Regions from separate parts of the Leptolyngbya sp. FACHB-1624 genome, predicted to be linked through region 1. Evidence: predicted binding sites of a transcription regulator. Region 1 holds the regulator's gene; the other holds the start of a gene.
What was found. The regulator NtcA, encoded in region 1, controls nitrogen genes in cyanobacteria. The targets are predictions, from matches to a motif close to TTTGTANNNNNNNNTACAAA.
Positions count from the first base shown of each region.

Region 1 (7,711 bases):
CCCACTCACCAACCGCCCCAAATACCGCTCAATCAACAAAATTGCCACAATGTCATCAATCGGTCGCGGCGGGGTTCGCATTCCTTCAGGAATCAGCCGCGTTAGCCCTTTCGGTGGATACATTTGCCAATAGCGATCGCGCGCCTCTAGCGAACTATTGCGCTCATCGACGGTGATAATTCGCATCGGCTCACTGAGATCAGTCTCTAACTTCTGCCGCCAGGTTTTAGAAGAAGTCTGATCACCCATGACCAACAGCGAAATCGGAAACTGACTCCTCAGAGATGAGATCGTCGAAATCGTCTCTTCAGACGAGATCACTTGATGATAATAAATTCGGCGATCGACTCCCATCACTGCGACTCCGCATTTTTGTCGCCCTGGATCAAATCCCAGAATAACGGGCTGTTCCGCCATACTCACCTCTTGCCGTTGTTCTGTCTACAGATTGCTAATTCGATGCCCGCAGCACAACCTGCCCATCCTGCACCGCTACTAATTCTATTTTGAGCGGTCCCGCTGTGTAAGTCACATCCGATGCAACTGCCCGCAATTCAATCGAATTCGGATAGCGGCGAAGCTGATCGATAAAAGATCCCAGACTCAACAGTTTCTCAACCTCTAGTCTGTCATTCATCACCCCTGCGACACGGGCACGGGCATTAGAAGCTGCAATTAGGTCTTGTAAGGTTTTCTGAAAATCCTGGGGGGACAGTTTAGACGGTTCCAGCGTTTGAGTCGCGATCGTATCTCCTGCTAAAAAGACAACCTGATTCGGCACTGCACTCATATTCACGACAACGCCTCGGTCGTCACCGAGAACATAATTTGCCCCGGCCTGCACCCGCACCAGATAATCTTTACCATCTTGAATTTGCTGAATGAGGTTTTGCACTTCCGCAATCGGGATTTGCACAATTTGCTGATTGTTCTGCCCCAGGCGAAGCGACTCGATCGCGGTCTGATTTGCCAATTGCAGTAATTGATCGACCGCTGCTTTGGCTCCACCTTGTTCGACGACGCGCACAACGCCTGAAGACAGCACTTGTGTCCGAAAAATTGCCAGATCACCTCGGCGAATCTGTTCCACATCTTGCTGAATTTGCTGAACGGCTGCCACGAGAAAAGCTCTCTGCTGTTCCAGGGTTTTCAATTCTGCTTCGCGTTGAGCAATGACTTGATCGCGCTCATTAATTTCGCGATCGCGCTTTTCAATCAGGGCAGTTCGTTCCGCAATTTGCGCATCTCGTTCCGCAATTTGGGCTTTCACCTGATCCCGTTGTTCAATTAACGCCTGCTGCTCAGATTCCAGCTGATTGATTTCGTTGCGGAGCGAGAGTGCTTGCTGAGAAACTGTTTCTAGCTGATTGCGGGTGAGATCTCGCTGCGCTTCTGTCCTGCGAAGTTGGGCATCGGTTTCTCGTTGTCGAGCGACTGAAACTTGAAGATTGGCATTGAGGCGCTTGAGATATTCCTCAATTTGGGCACGTTCCGATCGCGCTTGCTCTAGATCTTTCTCAACCTCAGCTTTTCGCTGATCGGTGGTTTTGAGATCAGCCGTGACTTTATCGAGGTCACGATTTGTCGCCCGCAAATCGGCTTGAATTCGCCCGAAGTTCAACACCATCTCTCGAAAGGTGCGACTGGCAAGCAGTAAAACGCCTAACGTAGAGGCAGAAATCAGCGTGCCCGTCAAAATCGTCACGACAACTGCTGTTTGTTTGGGACGGAGATTGAACAAGCTGAGGCGGGCTTTTCCCACGCGCGTTCCTAAGCGATCGCCGACTGTCGCGATCACCCCTCCTAACACCAACACCACCAAAATTAGAATTAGCCCGACATCGGACATGACGCTCCCACAAACCCCTAGACATACTGCACTCTAAGGGCACTTTCAGACTTTGCCTTTCATTATGACTGCTCGCTCTATGATTCGCGTGAGTCACTCAGGACTGAATTCTAATCGAATTAGGTAAATTGTTGACTAAGCGTTACCGGATTATGAACGGTTATTTTTTTCTTGTGAATTGAGATCATTTTGTCCTGACGCAAATCTCCCAGTAAGCGGGTGACTGTGACGCGAGTCGAGCCGATTGCTTCAGCGATCGCTTGGTGAGACAGTTTGAGATCAATCATGATCCCCTCTTGTGAGGGCACACCAAAGTCACGACACAGAATCAGGAGGAAACTAACAAGACGCGATCCCATATCTCGGTGCGCCAGCGTTTCGATCATCATTTCAGTTTGTAAGATTCTCGACGACAAGCCTTTCAGCATCAGCATCGAGAGTTCGGGATTGTCTTTGAGCGCTTTTTCAACTTGTTCGATCGGAACAGACAGCAATTCGACAGGGGTGAAGGCAACTGCGTGATAAAAGCGATCGGCACGTTGTCCTGTGATCAGAGAAAGCACCCCGAACACGCTGTTTTCTCGCAGCAGCGCGACGGTAATTTCTTCTCCTGCCTCGTACACCCGTGAGAGTTTAACCGCACCCTTGACGAGAAAGTAGACCCGCTCCGCCGGATCGCCCGGAAAGAAGATGGTCTTACCGCGTTCAAACGTCTCTACAACAGGAGGATATGCTCCCCCTCCAATCTGACGAAACATCGCTGCAAGCGGTTTATCCTTGGTCACTACCATTTCTTTCCTTGTCGTATCGAGTGAAGCTGGGAAGTCTAACAGTCTATGTAAGCAATCGATGACTTTAGACCACTAAAACTGAGTCTATGATCTGTTTTAGTGTCGTAAACTACAATTTCGCTTTGATCTTCAGAAAACTCAGTAAATTCTCTAAGAAGAAGGCGCAATTTCGAGTCGATCTACTGGAATCTTCTGGGCAGACCCAATAATTTCCACAGATCATACCGTGAAAGCACGAATATTCTAGGACGAGGCATTAAGGAATCATGAAGGATTCCGAACCAGAATCAGAGAGGATTCGCTGGCAGAAAAACCGAACTGAGAAATGACGCAATTCGATCCTCGATCCGCCAAGCTTGGGACGATCGCGTCAGCGAGGAGCAGTTCGAGAGGGATCCCTTTCTGCTATCCTCATAAATGCTTTACACGGTAGAAGACCATGCTAGACCTGACTGGAAAGAACGCACTTGTAACGGGAATCGCGAACAACCGCTCGATCGCATGGGGCATCGCTCAGCAGCTACACAAAGCAGGCGCAAATATTGGCATCACCTATCTACCGGATGCAACCGGCAAAGCGGAAAAGAAAGTTGCCGACTTGACCGAGCCGCTCAATCCCAGTTTGTTCTTGCCTTTGAACGTGCAAGATGACGCACAGATTGAGAGCGCATTCAATACCGTGAAAGACAAATGGGGCAAGTTGGATATTCTGATCCACTGTCTCGCATTTGCTAGCAAAGATGATTTATCCGGCGATTTCTCCAAAACGTCGCGCGCGGGTTATTCGCTGGCGTTGGATATCAGTTCTTACTCGCTGGTGCAACTAGCTGGAGCCGCAAAACCTCTAATGAGCGAAGGCGGTAGTATCGTGACGCTGACTTACCTCGGTGGTGTGAAAGTCATCCCGAACTATAACGTCATGGGAATTGCCAAGGCAGCATTGGAAATGAACGTGCGCTACCTCGCAAATGAGTTAGGGCAGAACAATATTCGAGTCAATGCGATTTCAGCAGGCCCGATTCGAACATTGGCTTCCTCGGCAGTCGGTGGCATTCTCGATATGATTCACCACGTTGAAGAAGTTGCGCCGTTACGTCGAACTGTGACGCAGATCGAAGTCGGGAATACCGCAGCATTTCTCTGTAGTGATCTATCAAGCGGGATCACGGGTCAGGTGATCTACGTCGATGCAGGCTACGAAATTATGGGGATGACGGGATCGAAGCCCACTGCTGGATAGCAATTAGACGATAGGAGATGTGCCGTGCCCAATTTTGAAACTTTGCAAAATCGAGACTACACCTTGATTTTGGATAAAAGTGGCAGTATGTCTACCAATGATCAAATTGGGGGCGGCAGTCGTTGGGAAGCAGCCCAAGAATCAACGCTGGCACTGGCGCGCAAATGCGAACAGTTTGATCCCGACGGTATTACGGTTTATACGTTTTCTAGCCGATTCAGACGGTACGAGAATGTGACGACGAGCAAAGTCGCACAGATTTTTATGGAAAACGATCCGGTTGGCTCGACCAATCTGGCAGCAGTGTTGCGGGATGCCACCGAAGATTATTTTCGCCGCAAAGCCACAGGGCAGAGCAAAACTGGAGAAACCATTTTAGTCATTACCGATGGTGAGCCGGACGATCGTCGAGCCGTGATTGAAGCGATCGTGCAAGCGACACAGAAAATGGAACGCGATGAAGAATTAGCCATTTCTTTTATTCAAGTTGGCTCAGACGCCAGTGCGACAAAATTCTTGAAGGTTCTCGACGATCAGCTTCAAAGTGTGGGAGCAAAGTTTGATATCTGCGACACGGTGACGATGGATGATATGGCAGATATGAGTTTGGCAGAAGTGTTGTTGAATGCGATCGTAGATTAGCACGCTAAAACAGCGATTAAGTTTGGGCAGAATGAGCGGCGATCGAGCCTAAAATCGCAAGCCCAGTCAATCGACTCGATGCACCCAATTGGGTCAGTCGCAGCAGCAATACCTACCTGAAGGAATAGCCAAGAAACCACAACGAAAAGCTCCGAACCTAATCGGGATACCGACCTGCGTCGCAAAACTGATGACGGTTCTCGATAAGTATAATTGCTCTTCGTTTTAAGCTGACCAATGTTGCAGCCTTGATCCAGTTTTTAATGAAATCGTCACCTTAATGACACTTCAATTTCATATCTGAAAAGTAGCCTAAAATGTCCCCATTTTTTCACAATAAATCTTGGATTGAACTGTCAGAATGAAATCCATAGACCAGTTGATGGATACGGGGTTTGGCTCACTGGAACATTCTCTAAATGCGCAAGTCAGAAATCATAACAGCAGCACTTAAAAAAGTACGGTTATCCCTCTCTAGAGACTCTATCCAACTGTAAATCAAACCGTCATTATAGAAGAATCAATTCACCAAGTTTTAAATGAAGTTTTAGGGTAATGCCCATGTCTTGCAATTTACTTTGGAAAGCTAAATATTTGCTGAAATTCCTGAGTAATTTCCCTGTAAGGCTCTTTACTTTATTTAGAATTCGTCTTATCATTAAGTAAAGTCGAAACGACTTCGATTTAGAGTCCTGAACCTCACCGCTACACTTTCGGCTGTTCGTGCTTGTACCCCTTATTTTGTAAGCGTGCTAAAGATTTATCCCCCTTCCCAGGGTGAAGTTAAACAGCATTTCATTCCTGTATCGGCTTGGAATCGATTCGAGTTTGTTGTCTAAAGTTTTCATTTCACGGAGTTGACTGCACATGGCTACTGCCAATACCAAATCTAAATCCACTCCTAGCCCCACCTATACGGCTGATATGGTGCGGACGTATCTGCATGAGATTGGTCGTGTGCCGATGTTGACACACGAGCAAGAGATTCTCTACGGGAAGCAGGTTCAGCAGATGATGACCTTGCAAGAGAAGAAAGAAAAGCTTGAGAAGAAGCTGGGTCACGCGCCGACGCAGCAGGAGTTTTCTGAGCATGTTCATCTCAGTGATTCTGAGTTGACTGGTATTTTTCAACGGGGTCGTCGCGCTAAGCAGAAGATGATCGAAGCGAATCTTCGCCTGGTTGTGTCGATCGCGAAGAAGTACCAGAAGCGTAATTTAGAGTTCTTGGATTTGATTCAGGAAGGCTCACTCGGCTTAGAGCGTGGCGTAGAGAAGTTTGATCCGACTCGTGGGTATAAGTTCTCGACGTATGCGTACTGGTGGATTCGTCAGGCGATTACAAGAGCGATCGCTCAGCAAGCCCGGACGATTCGATTACCGATTCACATTACGGAGAAGCTGAACAAGATTAAGCGAGTTCAGCGCGAGCTAGCTCAGAAATTAGGGCGCAGTGCGACAGCAGCTGAGATCGCGGCAGAATTAGAGCTTGAGCCGGAACAGATTCGGGAGTTCTTATTGATGTCTCGTCAGCCTGTCTCGCTAGACTTACGAGTTGGAGATAATCAAGATACTGAACTGCAAGAGTTACTTGAGGATAATGGTCCTTCACCGGATGCTTATTTGACTCAAGACTTGCTCCGTCAGGATCTTGAAACGTTAATGACGGATTTGACTCCGCAGCAGAAAGAAGTGCTGAACTTGCGCTATGGGTTGCAAGATGGGCACGAGTTATCGCTGGCAAAAGTCGGCGATCGCTTAAACTTGAGCCGGGAACGGGTTCGTCAGCTAGAGCGGCAAGCTTTGGATCATTTACGTCGTCGCAAGGCGAATGTGCGCGAGTACATTGCTAGCTAAGTTTAGGGTTTTATAACTCACAGAGGGGACATCAGTTTGATGTTCCCTTTTTTTGGTTGGAAGATGCGGCAATTTTCTAGGATGAAGTAAAGCATTGCGTCTAAAATTTAGGCAACAAAAGGATAGGCTCTCTTATGGCATTGGCTCCTATTTTGGCAAAGTCCTATATTGAACAGCGAGAGACAGGGTATTGGGTCGTAGGCACTCGTATTTCTCTCGATTCGATTGTTTATGCATTTTTAGATGGAGAGTCACCTGAAAGTATTGCTCAGAATTTTCCGTTGCTTTCGTTGGAACAGGTCTATGGTGCGATCGCATTCTATCTCGCCAACCGAAAGTTAATTGATGCTTATCTGGAAGCAGGTGAAGCAGAGTTTCAGCAATTACAACAGGATTGTAAAGAGAAGAATCCGTTACTGTATGAGAAATTGAAAGCGGCTCAAGCTCAGAAGCACAATGCAGTATGACAGAAATTCGATTTCAGGCTGATGCTGATTTGAGACAAGCCATTGTAACTGGAACAATTCGCAGAGAGCCAAGACTGGATTTTCGTTCAGCTAATGACGCAGGGTTAGAAGGAATAAAAGACCCAGAAGTTCTGGCACTTGCAGCAAGAGATAACAGAGTGTTAGTAACGCACGATCGTAAGACAATGCCAATTGAATTTGGCCAATTTATTACAGTGCAGACAAGCTCCGGGGTTTTGATTCTTGCTCAGAATCTTCCAATTGGTGAAGCGATCGATGCCATTATCTTAATTTGGGAAGCATCTACAGCTGAAGAATGAACTAATCAGATCATGACGTTTCCATTTTGAAAGGCAGTATGAATGGTTTGAAGCCACAAGTATTACGAATACTTTAGGAGAGTTGAATGTCTAAAGTTCCAGAACGCTTTGTTGGTCATAATGATTTAACGAAGAACCATAACAGAGATTCTTCGTTGAATCATTATGACTCAATAGGAAGACTTGGAATTCGACTCCACTCGTTCCAGGAGCCGTCGTAGTTTCGGACTTTGGGATAGCCGAGAAGGTACTTTAAGACGAACCAGACGAAGGCAGAACGACCGCCGATCGCACAGTAAGGGAAGATTTCTCGATCGCGAATAATACCCTTTTCACCATAGAGCTTCTGAAGTTCCTCAAACGATTTGAATGTACCGTCTGGATTCAACGCTGCAAGGTGTTCAATGTGAATTGCACCGGGAATATGTCCACCTCGTTCGTTCCCAGTTGGCGGTCGATTCAGAAAGATTTTGCCTTGGAATTCTTCGAGCGTCCGAACATCAAGTAACGCTGTATTGGGATTGTCGATCGCAGTTTGGACTTCTTTT
Region 1 covers NZ_CP180258.1:904,649-912,359, forward strand. Annotated here, with positions in the region: gene ACMUEV_RS04175 (Holliday junction resolvase RuvX) at 1-417, opposite strand, end outside; gene ACMUEV_RS04180 (DUF3084 domain-containing protein) at 452-1,849, opposite strand; gene ntcA (global nitrogen regulator NtcA) at 1,969-2,640, opposite strand; gene fabI (enoyl-ACP reductase FabI) at 3,080-3,880, shown strand; gene ACMUEV_RS04195 (vWA domain-containing protein) at 3,905-4,522, shown strand; gene ACMUEV_RS04200 (RNA polymerase sigma factor, RpoD/SigA family) at 5,390-6,376, shown strand; gene ACMUEV_RS04205 (DUF433 domain-containing protein) at 6,511-6,843, shown strand; gene ACMUEV_RS04210 (DUF5615 family PIN-like protein) at 6,840-7,163, shown strand; gene ACMUEV_RS04215 (sulfurtransferase) at 7,327-7,711, opposite strand, start outside.

Region 2 (7,711 bases), 2.8 Mb from region 1:
CTCAGCGCAATGGTCGATACCATCCTTGAAACCGTGGCAAGCGGCGACAAAGTAACAATCGTCGGATTTGGCAGTTTTGAAGCGCGGGAACGTCAAGCCCGTGAAGGTCGTAACCCTGCAACAGGTGCTGCGATCCAAATTCCTGCAACTCGCGTTCCTGTGTTTGCCGCAGGTAAAGGCTTCAAAGATAAAGTTGCACCGCAATAATTCAGTTCATAAAAATGAGCTGCTAGTTGGCTGTTGCTGCGCTGACTAGCAGCTTTTTTGTGACCAACTCTTGACACATATTATTGATTGGCTTATCTTCTTTATTGACAAGAGATTTCAATAAACTGCTCAATTCAGATAAAAAGCCCCTTCTTTTTGGGAAGAGGCTGTGGGGTTCTTGCGTTGATTTTGAGAAAAACTTTTACTCTAAGGAGGCTTAGACCACCCAGAAATCTATCGCTTCAAGCTATCCGGTGCTAGGAAGTGAGCAACATGGAATGCTCGATCTTCTGTTGCCAACAAAATCTTTTCTAGCAAAAAGCGCGTTGCGCGATCGCCGAGGCTTTCTGCTTGAGCAGCCTGACGACGCAGTAGGTCAATAATTGCCTGTTCTGCGACTAGATCGTGCTCCAACATCGATCGACAACTGTAGGCTCCATCCGGTTCTGGCGCAAAACAGCATAACTCAGCCAACTTTGAGAAGCTTGCGACTGGAACGCCGCCCAAGCCTTCGAGGCGCTCCCCAATTTCATGAGCATGGTCTTGCACAGCCTCATAGCTTGTTTCAAAAAACTCATGAAGCGAGTAAAACTCTGCACCTTCGACAACAAAATGATGCTTTTGATACTGCAAATACAGTGCTTGAAAACTTGCGAGCAAAGCATTCAAACCTTCGCAAACTGGCTCGGTTGTTGTGTGATCGAGTAAAACTGGGTTTTCAGCGATTTGACCAAATTGACGTATCAAAACTTGCGTGCTGGACATTTTATTCTCCTAATGATCTAGAGAGCTTAGCTGTAAAAACAAGACAGTTCAGAAACGCTGGAATGATATCTGTACAACCACTTTCTTCTACATAATTGGCGCATTTTCTATGAGAAATCAAGTGAAATTCTGTATGTTTTTATTCATTTCAAATCGCAATTGAGAAAAGATTTTATCTAGAAATTTTTCGTTTCATTCATATCAACTTCCTCCTAGAATGCTGCTGCACAAGTAAGTCATGAAATGCCCTAGCTGTGGCTCAACCCAGATTAATAAAAACGGGCACTGCCGAGGAAAACAGAACTATCGCTGTAAAAGCTGTGGTCGTCAATTTGTCGCAGCGCGATCGACCAAAGGATATTCCGACGATGCCAAGCAAATTTGTCTGAAAATGTATCGCGATGGCATCGGATTTAGAGCGATCGAGAGAACAACAGGAGTTAGCCACAACACCATTATTAATTGGGTAAAGCAGATGAATGCTCAAGAGCAATCCGAACCTGATCCCCCGGAGGCTGTATCCTTACAAAACTGTGCAAATTCGGAACTCCAGTCTTCGAGTCTTACTGAGAAAGATTTTTTTACGCAAAATTATGAATTTAAATCCTATTGAGATTAAAGGCGGTCATCGCTGGCAAATTTATCACCGGCTTTGCGAATTGGGGATCGCCTGTACCTGTAATGCTTATGAGCCTTTGATTGTCAAAGTCGAGACTCCAATCGCGCTCGTGCAACTATGGAGCGTTGCAAAACACATCACAACGCCCCGTCAGACCCAAATCGCATGGCTCGAAACTTGCTGGAACTGTCGTTAACAATTCCGCAATCGCGTTAAAGCCACTACTAGACTGTCAACCGAAGCGCGAACTGTCGAAGCAGAATAGCCAGAATTCACAATCACACTAAATACAACGGGAGAATAGCCTGGAGGCGTAACGTAACCTGAGAGTGACACCACACCAGAGATTGTTCCAGTTTTGGCAAAAACAATGCCGCGAGCGGGGGTATTTCGGAATCGACTACTTAAGGTTCCGCTCACGCCTGCAACAGCGAGCGATCGCCGAAATACGTCTGCGTTGGCTCCTTCAGCCATCGCTTGCAACGTTTGCACAAATGCCTCTGCACTAGCACGATTACGATCGGCAAGTCCTGAACCATCGACCATACTATAGCGATTCGGATTGACTCCCAACTCAGACAGGATCGATCTAACAGCAGTGACTCCACTCGCGGTCGAATCCGATCCATTGGGGTCTTGCAACCGTCCTAACGTTTTTAAAATCGCTTCTGCATACGCATTATCGCTTTCCTGATTGGTTTCAAAAATCAGGCGTGAGAGCGGGGGTGAAATGACCGACGCGAGTTCTACTTCTCCAGGAGGTGCAGGAGTCCGTTTCACCAGCGTTGAACCTTTGACCTGAATCCCGGCATTGGCTAATCGGTTCCGAAACTCACCGACAAAGTAATTTCCAGGATTGGGGACTGCGCCAGTGTAAATATTATTCTGATTCAACATCAAACTGTTGACAGGCGGTGCATAACCTTGTCCTCGATCTTCTTGATCCCAGTAAGGATTAAAATCAGCCCCTCTAAAAACCGTGTCATCTCCAATCAGTAACCCAACTTGTCGAATCCCTTTTTGGCGAAGTTGCTGCGTCAGCGAGTTTAACTGTGCCGAACTGAAACTTGGATCTCCTTGACCGATGACTCGCAAAGTTGCAAGGTCTGAAGTATTGCTATTGCCGAAAACGGGAGTCCGGAGCTGGTACTGCGCACCCAGCCGAGTCAGAGCAGCAGCGGTTGTGAACAGCTTGTTATTAGAAGCGGGAACAAGCTGAGTGAAAGGATTGCGAGAATAAAGATTTTGCCGTGTGCCTCGTGGAGCTTGAGTTTGAACTAAAACGCTCCAACTGGCTGGAAGCTGATTGACAATACGATCGAGCGTTCCTCCCAATTGCGCTGGACAGAGGCCTCCATTGGTGGGAGCGGGTGTTGTGGGTCGAGGCGTGACAGGCAGCGGTGTCGTGCGAGGTGGAATAGGGAGCGGTGTCGCGCGCGGCAGCGGTGTGAGCGGCGGCGGAAATAGCGGTGTTTGGGCGCGGACGGGAGCAAAAAGGCTTTCAGACGCGATCGACAATGCCAGTGTTGCACAAACCAGAGGAGCCAGCTTCATAGGAGCGATTTCCGGGTATGAATATTCATCGGCATTGACTACTGTACCGATGGATTTGTTGCCCAATTTTTGATTGTTTGCAATCCGAAATCGAGCAACAAATCGCTGAATATTATACGCTCATCGCCAGCATTTTCTGAATTGGACGCAATGCTGCAATCCGAGTCGATTCGGGCAGGGTGATCTCTGGCGTTTTATTTTTCATTGCCAAATACAATTTTTCCAAAGTATTCAATCGCATGTGGGGGCATTCATTACACGCGCATTGATTCAAGGGAGGAGCCGGAATAAATTGCTTATCGGGTGCAGCTTTCTGCATTTGGTGGATGATGCCGGGTTCGGTCACCACGATGAAAGATTGTCGATCGCTCTTTTGACAATAGTTCAGCAAGGCTGTGGTTGAGCCGATGTAGTCAGCGTGACGCAGCACCACTTCCTCACATTCTGGATGTGCAATCACTTCTGCATCCGGATGCTGAATTTTTAACTGCACCATTTTCTTCTCAGAAAACGTTTCATGTACCATACAGCTTCCTTGCCAGAGCACCATGTCCCGCCCCGTTTGCTCGATCACGTATTTTCCAAGATTACGATCGGGTGCGAAAATAATCGGCTGATCGGCTGGAATCTGATTCACAATCTTGACCGCGTTGGCACTGGTGCAGATGATGTCACTCATTGCTTTGATGTCTGCGGTGCAATTTATGTAGGAAATTACCAAATGATCAGGATATTTCGCCTTAAATTTAGCAAACTCATCGGGCGGACAGCTATCTGCTAAGGAACATCCTGCATTCAAATCGGGCAGCAAAACGAGCTTATCTGGATTGAGAATTTTCGCGGTTTCTGCCATGAAGTGAACGCCTGCAAATACGATCACATCCGCATCAGTCTGAGCAGCTTGCTGCGATAAACCGAGCGAATCGCCGAGATAATCAGCGATATCCTGAATATCTGGATCTTGATAGTAATGCGCCAAAATTACCGCATTCAATTCACGTTTGAGATCTGCGATCGCGCTAAATAAGTCGCGGGGCAGAGCAGTCTTAACAGGAGCAGCAGTCGTAAACATGCGCGATGTTGCGTTTGAGAGAGTTTAGTTAATTATAGTCTAAACTACCAAAAATAAAAGCGTCATTTCGGATTAATTTACCAAGAAGCGGGGAGTGGGAGTAGGGAGTTGTCATTCCCTACTCCCACTCCCTACCCCTTACTCCCCACTCCCTACTTCCCACTCAACCGCCGATAAACCGTCGCCAATGCCGTCTCATCTCCCACATTCCCCGGAAACAGCACGACAGGTAGATTCGGAAACTGAGGATGATCTGAATCCGTTCTGACCATCGAAACTCCTGCTAAAACTTGTCCTAAAAGTCTCGCAGTTCTTAAAGCTAATCCCTTACTCAAAGTGTCATTTGAAGTAATGCCACCTTTACTAATCAAAAAACCGATATCCGCAGGCAAATGCTGCAAAATATCCATCAATAATCCAGAAACCGATTCCCCAAAATTCAGCCGAGTCTGAGCATCATCAAAAGTTAGCTCTGTCCGACTCGTATACACGACAGGTGTGTTTCCAGCAGTGTGAATCTCATTAATTTTCTCAACGGCATCATTGAGCAAAGCATCGTGAGCATCGTTTGACCCGACTAACTGCCCCACTTCAATTTCCACTCCAACTGTCCCCGGAGCTTCTAACAATTTCTGCAATTGCTCAGTCGTTTTCTTCACATGCGACCCAACAATTACCGCACCCGGCTTACCTTCCCGCACATACTTCGCCATTTCTGCCTGTGCGATCGGTTGCGCTCCCAAATTCGCGAGCGACGTTAACAAACTCGCTGCACTCCGAAATAAAAATCGTTTCCCTTCAGATGCCACAGCCAATACATCTGACGCAAACCGATCCATATCCCATTGCGTTTCAGAGTCTACAACGCAGCATTGATTATTTTGTAACTTATCTAATCGCGCTTGAATCCCCGATCGAATATCCGCGAGTACAAAACGTTCAACTTGATCAGCTCGAATTCGCCCGTGGGTCTTCTCTTCAACGTAATCAGGCAAATAGCTATGCTTGTATCCAAAAACGGAATCCTTCGCAAATTCAGTTTCATGAACAGGTGTATCCACTCCATTCACTTTCAAATAATGAATACTATCGCGAGTCGTTCTCCCCCCTTCAAAAAAGGCTGGAACTAAGAAATGAGCATCAAATGGACCAAGTTCCTCTGCGATCGCATCAGTTTCAATCGGATAATGTCCTCGCAACGTCGAATCTGATCGACTCACGACTAGGAAATCCTCAATTCCGGTTTGAGCGATCGCCGTCTTTAAATTTCGACAGACTTCCTGCGTAATCGACTGAGCCGCTTCAGGAGTCAGCGATCGCGTGTTCGTCAAAACAAAAAAAATCGGTGCATCGTCTTGCAAACCGAACCGTAGGGTTTCTACATCCCACTGCATCAGAAGCAAACAACTATGCACCGTCTGAGATCCAGTTGGATCATCATCGAGAACAATAATTTTAGGTTGCATATTCCTGACTCCTGGGCGTTTACAACGCTCAATCTATCAGGAAAAGCACCCCATTCTACTTTTTAATGTCCTTCGCCATCTTGAGGAACATGTCCATGTCTGATCCAGCCGTGCGCCGAGAAGTACTCTCAGCGGTCTTGCTCTCGGCAGGACTGCTTTCAACGATCGGAGCCGCATTCGTTTCAGGCTTGCCATTGACGATGCGATCCATTGCCGAAAGTTCTTGAATAAACTCTTTCTCTTCTGGGCTGTCCACAGTTTTTGGGAAAGTCCGTCTGATTTTCTTCGAGGTCTTCATGTATTCCAAGTTGCCAAACGTTTGCGCTTCATTGGAATCTAAAAAGAAAGCACCGCCTTCTTTCTCAGGACGAACAGCCTTCTCTCGCTTCGGGCGCTCTACAGGTGCGGATGCTTCAGCTTCATTCGATGTTGGTTTTGAAAAGAACCCACGGATAAACCCGGTCATGAGATGTCTTCGCCTCTAACTTTTACATTACTTAAAGTTGATTTTACCAAACTTAATATCTGTTTAGTGTTACAAGCATGGCAATTCTCAATCCATCCACTTGCCTTCGAGAAAAACAAGTGAACTAAATTGTCCGAATTGTGAGGATAAGTTGAGAAATTCCCCGAAGGACAGGAAAATTTGGCAGAATTAAGGCAGATAGAGCTTCTTAGGCAGTTCAAGAACTTCAATCCAGCCAGTGCAAATTCGCTGCATTGCACTTTAGGCGAACTTCAATGAGACAAGATTCCTATCGATCGAGGGAGACGTTCTGGAATCCGATTTCATAGTCTTGAAGTTATTGATATAACTCTGCACGAACTCGATTTATAAAACTGCTCTTACGGATTCTGGGAGGATATGGCTATGTTTGCAAAAGTTGGCATCGCTTTAGCTTGTGCGACTGCTCTGTCGATCGCGGCTCCAATCCGAGCAGAAAATCCACAACATGTCCAACGACTGATTCAAACGGGTGCATGTTCCGGGTGTGATCTGACAGGTGCAGATTTAAAAGAACTGCATGCCTTAGGCGCTGATCTCCGAGATGCAGACCTCACAGGCGCAAATCTCACAGGTGCAAATCTCGAAGGCGCAGATCTCACAGGTGCGATTCTCAAAGATACAAATCTGAGCGGGATTAACCTGACGAATGCATCGCTCGATCGTGCAAATTTAACCAATGCCAACTTGTCAAGCGCGCGTCTCTACAATGCAGAAACATTCGGCGCAATCCTGACAGGCATCAACATTCAGAACGCTGAAGTCTACGGCAGTGGCATTGCAGCAGGCGGCGAATACTAATCAGTTCACCAGAATGCCCTAATCAGAACTGAGGATTATTTGAGCCAAATCTTCTCAATTCGCTGCGATTCGGCTCAGTTCAACGCTTCAGATGCTGCTAACCGAGCGAACGACCTATCCTCCCCAAACGCGATCGAGAACCATCTGCGGGGCAATGTCTGCCATCTTTCCAGTCGGCGACTTGATGCCCAAAACGCGATCGCTCTTTGGCAAAATCTTCGCAGGTTCCGTTTCGCCGAGTAATGCCAAGGTAAACGTCTGAGCCGCGATCGCCGCATACATAGGTGCGCCATCAGTAGTAAGAACTAGACTGGCTCCAGCGGTCATGGCGACCAGTTGCCCCATATTTTCAGGTGCAGAAGTTTTGGTTCCAGGACACAGTTTGATCAATTCAGCGACCAGTGCTGCATTCTCTTCATCTGCGATGAGAACAAGCGGGAGCTCCGGCTGCTTTTGCTTGAAATCTGCAATGATTTTTTGCCAATTCTCGATCGGATAAGACTTCAAACGTCCCTTCTTCTGTGTATCCGCACCTGAATACATCAGAACATAACCGCCATCTTGCAGTCCTAGCCGCTTGCGCTCTGCATCTGCCCATTCCAAGTCTTTCGTTGGCACACTGACTGCAAGTTCGCCTAACGGTTTATCAATCTTTAATCCCTTCAAAATGTCGTGATAGACTGCGGCTTCATATTGCTCCGGTCTAAACTCGACTGCCTGAG
Region 2 covers NZ_CP180258.1:4,654,087-4,661,797, forward strand. Annotated here, with positions in the region: gene ACMUEV_RS22030 (HU family DNA-binding protein) at 1-207, shown strand, start outside; gene ACMUEV_RS22035 (Dps family protein) at 442-972, opposite strand; gene ACMUEV_RS22040 (IS1 family transposase) at 1,211-1,585, shown strand; gene ACMUEV_RS22045 (Asr1405/Asl0597 family protein) at 1,566-1,787, shown strand; gene dacB (D-alanyl-D-alanine carboxypeptidase/D-alanyl-D-alanine-endopeptidase) at 1,784-3,145, opposite strand; gene nadA (quinolinate synthase NadA) at 3,258-4,217, opposite strand; gene ACMUEV_RS22060 (four-carbon acid sugar kinase family protein) at 4,370-5,683, opposite strand; gene ACMUEV_RS22065 (hypothetical protein) at 5,739-6,149, opposite strand; gene ACMUEV_RS22070 (pentapeptide repeat-containing protein) at 6,555-6,989, shown strand; gene ACMUEV_RS22075 (glycosyltransferase family 9 protein) at 7,104-7,711, opposite strand, start outside.
Region 2: the regulator NtcA is predicted to act here: its motif matches at 4,249-4,268, upstream of nadA (quinolinate synthase NadA).